2 regions of the Faecalibacillus intestinalis genome follow, and region 1 is predicted to be linked to the other one. Evidence: riboswitches for the same ligand, from Rfam matches in the RefSeq annotation. Region 1 holds a riboswitch; the other holds the start of a gene.
The links. Region 1 has a riboswitch for thiamine pyrophosphate ahead of Fi14EGH31_RS08970 (energy-coupled thiamine transporter ThiT). Riboswitches for the same ligand answer to the same signal wherever they lie in the genome.
Positions count from the first base shown of each region.

Region 2: another riboswitch for thiamine pyrophosphate. It lies ahead of thiM (hydroxyethylthiazole kinase); the one in region 1 lies ahead of Fi14EGH31_RS08970 (energy-coupled thiamine transporter ThiT).

Region 1 is NZ_AP024085.1:1,647,105-1,651,649, forward strand. It holds gene Fi14EGH31_RS08965 (DUF402 domain-containing protein) at 1-196, opposite strand, end outside; gene Fi14EGH31_RS08970 (energy-coupled thiamine transporter ThiT) at 276-791, opposite strand; TPP riboswitch at 848-948, opposite strand; gene Fi14EGH31_RS08975 (acetate/propionate family kinase) at 1,048-2,238, shown strand; gene Fi14EGH31_RS08980 (hypothetical protein) at 2,269-2,826, opposite strand; gene glmS (glutamine--fructose-6-phosphate transaminase (isomerizing)) at 3,133-4,545, shown strand, end outside.
Region 2 is NZ_AP024085.1:2,043,777-2,048,321, forward strand. It holds gene Fi14EGH31_RS10960 (AlbA family DNA-binding domain-containing protein) at 1-17, opposite strand, end outside; gene Fi14EGH31_RS10965 (NAD(P)/FAD-dependent oxidoreductase) at 105-1,175, opposite strand; gene Fi14EGH31_RS10970 (YebC/PmpR family DNA-binding transcriptional regulator) at 1,310-2,041, shown strand; gene tenA (thiaminase II) at 2,107-2,766, opposite strand; gene thiM (hydroxyethylthiazole kinase) at 2,809-3,630, opposite strand; TPP riboswitch at 3,879-3,985, opposite strand; gene Fi14EGH31_RS10985 (hypothetical protein) at 4,026-4,313, opposite strand; gene manA (mannose-6-phosphate isomerase, class I) at 4,313-4,545, opposite strand, start outside.

The sequences.
Region 1 (4,545 bases):
TGGGCATATACCAAATAGCAGGTTCACGTGTATGCCACATTCTGCCATCTGATTCTGTCACCAATGTCCGATTATTAATAACAATGTAATGATCATCCGTTTCTTGCAAAACAAGTCCCTTTGACCAACATCTATGTATTTTACCATTATGTTTATATCCATGTATTAAGATTTTCTTTCCTACAATATCTTCCACACCAAACGACTCCTTATTAACATTTACATTATACACAAATTCATCTTTCTTTCAAAGAAAAAAAGACTCGAAACGAGTCTTATAAATGAACTGCTTTTTTAAGCCTTGGATATAAAATCACAAACAAAATAAAGCAAGCAATGATTGTTGCAATATTATAAGGTAAGTTATAAGTTAAGTTTGCTTGTAATGGTGTTTGGAAAGCATACCATCCTGAAATCAAATGACAAATCGTTTTTAAAACACCCATTACGATAATTCCAACAGGTAGTTCATACTTACCCACCTTTAATAAAGGAATAAGTGGTGTAAGTCCAATTAAAACCATTGGTAATAAATAATCAAAGATTACCGATAAAGGACCATAAAATGTTGCAAGTCCTAAAGCAAAATGTAGACCTAAACAAACAAGTGAAACAATCAAACTGTAACCCCAATTCATCAAATAGCCACATAAAATAATTGCAACAAGCGAAAAAGCACAGTTACCACCTTTTGGCATCTCATAAAATTTTGTGCAATATTCTAAAACAACTTGCATTGCCGCAAACATTGCCATATAAGCCATATTCTTCGTAGTTAATTTAACTTCCATAGTCATCCTCCTTTAAATGAGGCAAAATAAAAACCTTTTTACATACGCAAAAAGGCAAATAAACTATTTTGCACTCTCTACGCTAGCATTACCTAGTTCAGATTATAAGGGACAAGGTTTTAACCTTTCTCAGCATTTTGCGCCCCTGGCAAGTCTTACTATAAATCAATCTCTTCTTTTTTTCAATCTTTTTATAGTTTTTTCTTCCTTGTCGGTGTTATAATGGAAAAGTATTAATAAGGAGGACTTGAATGTTATGTCAAAAATTATTTCCGTAAACGCTGGAAGTTCATCTTTAAAATTCCAATTATTTGAAATGGATGATGAAACTGTTATTACTTCTGGTGTTATTGAAAGAATTGGTTTAGAAGATTCTATTTTTACTATTAAGTATAATGGAGAAAAAGATGTCACAACTTTACCAATCGAAAACCATAAAGTTGCTGTTCAACTTTTATTAGACACTTTAATCAAAAAAGAAATTGTTAAAGATTTAGACGAAATCAAAGGTGTAGGTCATCGTGTAGTTCAAGGTGGAGCTTATTTTGATCAATCAGTAATCATTGATGATGATGTAGTTGCTAAAATTGATGAATTAAAATCATTAGCACCTTTACACAACCCTGCTCACTTAACTGGATATTATGCTTTTAAAGAAGCAATTCCTAATGCTGGAGCTGTTGCTGTATTTGATACAGCTTTCCATCAAACATTAGAACCAAAAAGTTATATTTATCCAATTCCTTACAAATATTATGTAGAAAACAAAGTACGTAAATACGGTGCTCATGGAACAAGCCATTTCTATGTTTCATCTCGTTGTCGTGAAATGATGGGAAACCCTAAACACTCACGTATTATCGTTGCTCACCTTGGAGCTGGTGGTTCTTTAACTGCTGTTAAAGATGGTAAATCAATCAATACATCTATGGGATTTACACCTCTTGCTGGTATTATGATGGGAACACGTTCTGGAGATGTTGATCCTTCAGTTATCGATTATTTAATCGAAGAAGTTGGTTTAGATATGAAAGAAGTCATCAAGATGCTTAATAAAGAATCTGGATTACTTGGTGTTTCTGGTGTATCAAGTGACTTTAGAGATGTACAAGAAGCTGCTGCCAACGGTAATGAAAGAGCGCAACTTGCCTTAGATATTTTCTTTAGAAGAGTTATTGCTTATATCGGTCGTTACTTCATTGCTTTAGGTGGAGTTGATGCTATTTGCTTTACAGCAGGTATTGGAGAAAACTCATTCTTTGCAAGAAAAGAAATTTGTAATTTATTAGCTGAAGCTTTAGGTATTGAAATTGATGATGATGCAAACGTTAATGGTAAAGGTGATCGTTTAATTTCTACGCCAAATAGTAAAGTTAAAGTTTACGTTATTCCAACAAACGAAGAATTAGTTATCGCTAGAGATACTAAGAGATTGTTAAATTTATAAGATAAAAGAAAGGTCTCCTCGTGAGACCTTTTAATATTCATCATCTTCATCAAAAATAATATGTTTTATGTGATTTTCTATTTCTTTTTTATCCGTAATTACATTGCAAAATCTTTTTCTAATATCTAATCTTTGAAGATCAACAACACGCATATCACTCAACTGCATACGACTCCTTATTGGATATTTTCTTATTTTTGCACGAATATCTAATTCATATTCAGTTGCTTCTGGCGAATCTTCTTTAATAGATGTACAGGGAATAACGAGCATTTTCGACCCAAAATCTTTTAAAACGTAGCACCAATGCCCATCCATCAATTCTTTAGGGAATCCTCTACCAATGTTAAAATAGGCCATTTGGTGAACCATAGGTCGACGAGAAACATGATAATAAGTTTGATCAGGTTCTGGATTCTCTTCTTCAACTAATTGACAATAAAAATACTCTAATTGTCTTGTTTGATGCAATAAAGAATAGGTATACTTTTCTACATCATAGCATTCTGTTTCTTTCAAATTTTTTAATGATTTTTTCATTTCGTCCATATTATATTCTACAGACATCTCACTTTTTTTATTTTCCATAAAAATACCTCCATTATTATATCGCCAAAAAAAATCATTTTTTCTTCTTTTTTTAAAAAATTTGTAGTTGATTTATAAATAAGTACTCTATATAATAGATGCGGTTATAAAATGAGATTTGAAAATAGAGCGCCAGGACTGCATTGCAGTTGACGAGGACTAGACTTATCGAAAAATTCGGCGGATGGTCTAGAGGTATGATACTACCTAAACGATGAACAAAAACTACAAGTGATTGTAAAACAAATTCATCTGGTATCCTCTTTTTTATAACCACACATATAAATATATAAAGGAGGATTTTTTATGTGTGGAATTACTGCCATTAGTGCAAACAAAGAAGCCCTACCATTCTTACTTCAAGGGCTAGAAAAACTAGAATACCGTGGATATGATTCAGCGGGTATTACAACAATTGAAGGAAACCATTTATTTACAAAAAAAGCTAAAGGCCGTCTTCAAAATTTAAAAGATTTATTAAAAGATGAAAATGTTTTAGGTCATGTTGGGATTGGTCATACTAGATGGGCTACTCATGGAATCCCATCAAATTTAAACTCTCATCCTCATACTAATAATGATGAGACTATTTCTTTAGTTCATAATGGAATTATTGAAAATTATAGAGAACTTAAAGAAATCTTAATTTTACAAGGATATCAATTTCATTCTGAAACAGATAGTGAAGTTGTTGTTCATATGATGGATTATTACTATAAAAAAGAAAAAAATTTACAAAAAGCATTAGAAAGAGTTATTACAAGAATTGAAGGAAGCTATGCTTTATGTATTGTTTCAACAATTGAGCCTGATAAAGTCTTTATCGCTAAAAAAGACAGTCCATTAGTTATTGGAAAAACAGCTGATGCTTCTGTCGCTGCCAGTGATATTCCAGCTATTTTAGATTATACAAAAGATGTTTATTTCTTAGAAGATTATGAAATCGCTATTTTAAATAAAGGAAATGTTTCTTTCTTTGATCAATACGGAAATCCTATCGAAAAAGAAATCACTACTATTCCTTATGATAATGAAGCTGCTCAAAAAGGTGGATATGATACATTCATGTTAAAAGAAATTCATGAACAACCATATGCTATTGCTGAAACTTTAAGAGGACGTGTTGAAGGAACAGATCGTATCATTTTACCTGAACTTGATGCCATTCATGATAAATTCAAAACTTTCAACAAAGCTTACTTTGTTGCTTGTGGAACTGCTTATCACGCTTGTCTTTCAGGAGCAAATATTTTAGAAAGATTAACAGGAATCCCTACTTTTACTCAAGTTGCCAGTGAATTTAGATATTGTGATCCTATCGTTGATGAAAAAACAATGTGTGTCTTTGTTTCTCAATCAGGAGAAACAGCTGATACAATGGCTGCTTTACGTTTAGCTAAAGAAAAAGGCTGTACAACAATTGCAGTTGCAAACGTTTTAGGATCATCTATTTCTCGTGAAGCTGATCATACAATTTATACATGTGCTGGTCCTGAAATTGCTGTTGCTTCAACAAAAGCTTATACAACACAATTAATTGTCTTATTATTACTTGGTATGTATATTTCTCAAGCTTTAGGAAATGAAAACGAAGATTATAAACGTATTATTGAAGGTATTGCTTCATTACCTCAACATATTGAAAACATCTTAAAAGATGAAAAAACATTTGAACATTATGCATCTTATTTAAAAGATTTAAAAGATACTTATTATATT
Region 2 (4,545 bases), 400 kb from region 1:
TTTTCTTGACTTTCCATAGTTAGCTCCTTATTATTTGGTAAATATAATTTTTCCACTTATATATTCATTATAACATTTCTATTTACAACACATTTACTACTCTTTTATTTCTTTATCGATTTTGCCACATGTACACCACTTGCAAAAGCAAAATGTAAATTGTAACCTCCACAATCACCATCAACATCCAAAGCTTCTCCACAAACATAAATGCCTGGATATTTCTTAAGTTGTAAATTTTCATCTACTTCTTTTAAAGAAACACCACCATGACAAACTTGTGCTTTTTCAATTGACATTGTATCGATGATTTTGAATTCTAAACAACGAGGATCAATATTTTTTTCTTTAAAAATCTGAACGATTTTTTCATGAAAGAATCCTTCCAAACCATAGTGTTGAAATTCTTCTTTTTCAATATCAGGCAATAAATTTAAAATAAGTTTTGGATTTTTTAAATGCTCTAAATATCTAGATAATTGCATAATACAAATACCTGATAGACCATAATCTGTAAACATGATTTCTCCTGTTTGTTTTTCAATCAATTGATTTTGATCATAAAGCATTGCAATTCCCTTTACTCTTTGTCCTTTTAAAACTTTAAAAACGGGGTTTGTTTTTACTTGAACAAGACTTGGTGTAAATGGAATCATGGAAATATACATTTTTTCTAACATTTTTAAATTATTTTGTCCTGATAAATGACTGGCTGGTGATCCTGTCGCAATGACTATTTTATCCGCTTGATAATGACCATTCGTCGTAATAATTTCATATGTTTTAGCTTTTTTTATTGCTAGAACCTCACAATTATCGATATACGATACATTATCCATATTTTTCATTAAAGCATTTTTAACAGATAAACTTGAAAGTGAATATGGATAAACAAGGTTCTTTTCATAACGTAGTTTTAAAGAAAGTTGTTTAAAAAAATTGACGACATCAAATTCTTTAATTAATTTTTCTATTAAAGGGTCTTGATGATTATAGTACTTAATATCCATATTCAAATTTGAAACATTACATCTTCCATTACCGCTAGCAAGTATTTTTCTAGCTGCTTTATTAGATTGTTCCAAGACAATAATATTATATTTATTTGTTTTTACTAATTCATTCATACATGCAAGTCCACTTGCACCTGCTCCAATAATAACAATTGTTTCCATCTTTATCCCTCATTTGCTTTTTCATTATACATGAACAAAACTCGTTTGTCATTTATATTAAACCTTGAAAAACCTCGATGTATTCGCTATAATAACCAAGTATTGAGATTACATACAATTAAGGAGGCTTTTTTATGGGTAGAGCACATGAAGTGCGTAAAGTTGCTATGGCAAAAACTGCTGCAGCAAAAGCAAAATTATATTCTCGTTATGGAAAAGAAATCTATTTAGCTGCTAAAGCTGGTGGTACTGATCCAGATGGTAACTTAGCATTAAGAAGAATTATTGCTAAAGCTAAAAAAGAACAAGTTCCTGCTGACGTTATTAAACGTGCAGTTGATAAAGTAAAAAGTGGAGCTACTGAAGATTATCAAGAAAAAACATTTGAAGGATATGGTCCAAGTGGTTCAACTGTTATTGTTAAATGCTTAACTGATAATATTAATCGTACTATTTCTCAAGTACGTCCTGCATTTACAAAATCTAAAGCTAAATTAGGAAATGAAGGTTCAGTATCTTATTTATATGATACATATTCTATTTTAACTTTTAAAGGATTAGATGAAGAACAAACTTTAGAAGCTTTAATGGAAGGTGAAGCTGATTGTCAAGAAATTGAAACTCATGAAGATGGTTCAATTGAATTAACTGGTGCACCAACTGATTTATATAAAATGAAAGATGCTATTGAAGCAGCTTGTCCTAATGCTGAATTTGATGTAGAAGAAATCGCTACAACACCTCAAGAATATGTATCTCTTGAAGGTGAAGATATGGAATTATTTGAAAGATTAATGAATCTTTTAAATGCTTGTGACGATGTAGATAAAATCTACCATAACGTTGAAAATTATGAAGGAGAATAATTCTCCTTCTTTTTCTTTATAATGAAAAAATGAAAGATGTTTTGTCTCTTTCATTTTTTTATTTACTAACAACTTTTATCCCATGACATTTGCCAAAATGCAAGTTCATATCTTGAACATGCTACAAAGATATCAATAAGATGTTGAATTTGTTTTTCTGTATAATCTTTAGTAAGTTGATTCATTGTTTCTATTAAAATAATATTACCACTAGCATATTCATTAGAAGCATAGCCTTTGATCCAATCCCCATAAAATTCATCATTGATTGAATTTGGATTATTTTCAACAATCTTTTTCGCAATAACTTCATAACTATAAGCACAAGATAATATAGCTGCCAAGATTTCTACTTCTCCTTCTTCATAGGCAACACGTAGCATATAAGAGGTATAAGATAAATTATCAAGTGATGGTTTCATATCATCTATTTCTTCTTGTCTTACATTAAATTTTCCCATATAACCACTATGAACATCTAATTCACCATTCATTACAGCAATATATTTAGCAAAAAGATTCGCTGTTTCTAAAGTTTTTGCTTTAGCAACTCCAATCGCAAAAACTTTAGCGTATTCTTTTAAATAAAGATAATCTTGCATAATATAATATTTAAATTTATCTTTATCTAATGAACTATCTTGTATTCCTTTAACAAAAGGATGTTCATTATAAGATTTCCATAGTTCTTTTGTTGCTTCTAACATCTTATCTGTTGTTTTCATAATCTTCCTCTTTTCATTATTTTAGAGTAATCACATATCTAGTTAGATTTTTTTATATTGAGATCCTTCTTGTAATTGCTTAGGAGTCATATTATAAATAGCATCAATAATATAATTTCGATAACTTGCATTACCATCTAATGGTGTTAATCTTTCATGTGCGATTTCTCCAGCAAGACCCATGGTACATACTGCAGCAACTGTTGCTTCAAGTAAATAATCAGGATTTGCGGAAATAAACGAAGCCGTAAGTGCTGATAATTGACATCCTGTTCCTGTAATCGAAGACATCATTTCATGACCATTATAAATTGCATAAGCAATATTTTCATTGCATACTAAGTCAATAGCCCCTGTAATAGCGATAACTGCCCCTGTTTTTTTAGAAAACTCTTGAGCAAAACTGACAACTTCATGGATATTTTCTGCTGTCACTTTATCTGCAAGATTAGCATCAACACCCTTCGTTGTACCACTTCCTAAAGCTAAAGTTTTGATTTCTGAAATATTTCCACGAATAACTGAAAACTGAATTTCTTTTAATAATTTTAAAGCTGTTTGAGTTCTTAACGTAGATGCTCCAACTCCTACAGGATCTAATACAACTGGATGATGAAGTTCATTAGCTTTTTTCCCAGCAATGACCATTGATTCAATCGTTCGCGTATTAAGTGTTCCAATATTAATATTAAGTCCTGTACAAATCGAAGTAATTTCAGCAACTTCTTTTTGATCATCTGCCATAATTGGTGATGCCCCACATGCAAGAACGACATTAGCACAATCATTGACTGTAACATAATTTATAATATTATGAATGAGTGGACTTTTTTCTCTCACATTTTTTAACATTTCTTCTAACATATTTTCTCTCCTTGTTTTTTACAAGTTATTTCATAAATATGAAGATGACCAAACTTACCCATCATCAAAAACATAAACTTCGTTTATGAAATAACTTTATGGTAGTTCGGTCGATACTTTGTGGTATCCTCTCACGCTGGAACACAGCTTCCCTTCGCTTAATACAAGATTCAAGGCGCTCCCCTTCAATCCGCCACATATGTGGATACTTCTTTTTAAATAAAAAACAGGAGACATGCTCCTGTAAAAAAATCGAAATGTTGACTTCCTACGATGGCATTATCCATATCAGGTTAAAGGGTCGAAGTTTGATGACTTCCTCTCAGCCTGCCTACAAGCTCCCCTGTTTCTATTTACATATTTAATGATACTCTTTATTTTTTTAAATACAAGTTTTATTCAATTTCTTCAATTTCATATTTACCTAAATAAATTAAAATATTATTCATAATAATATCAATGGCCCAATAAAAGATAACAAAGATCGCAAGTCCAACAATAAATGCATATCTTAAAATTGTTACCATATATAAAGCCGGTATAAAGGCAATCACAATAGGAATAAATCCTACTCCTGAAGGAAAATGGATTTGATAAATACTATGACATTCTTTACATTCTTGTCTACCCTTATAAGCAAAAGCAGAATCTTTTATTTCATGACTACAATGATAACATCTCATTATAATGTACAAATCATGACTGTCATTGTTCCATCAAAATCAACTTCTTTTTGATCTGAACATACAACAAAATGATCTCCTTTTTTAACTTCTTTTCCTTCTACTGTTCCTTGCCCTTCAATGATTGATACAAGTTGGAATGGTTTATCATTGATGACTTTATTATATCCTGTCATATCATATTTATTTAATGTTAAATAGTTAGATGATACGAGTTCTTTTCTTGTTCCAT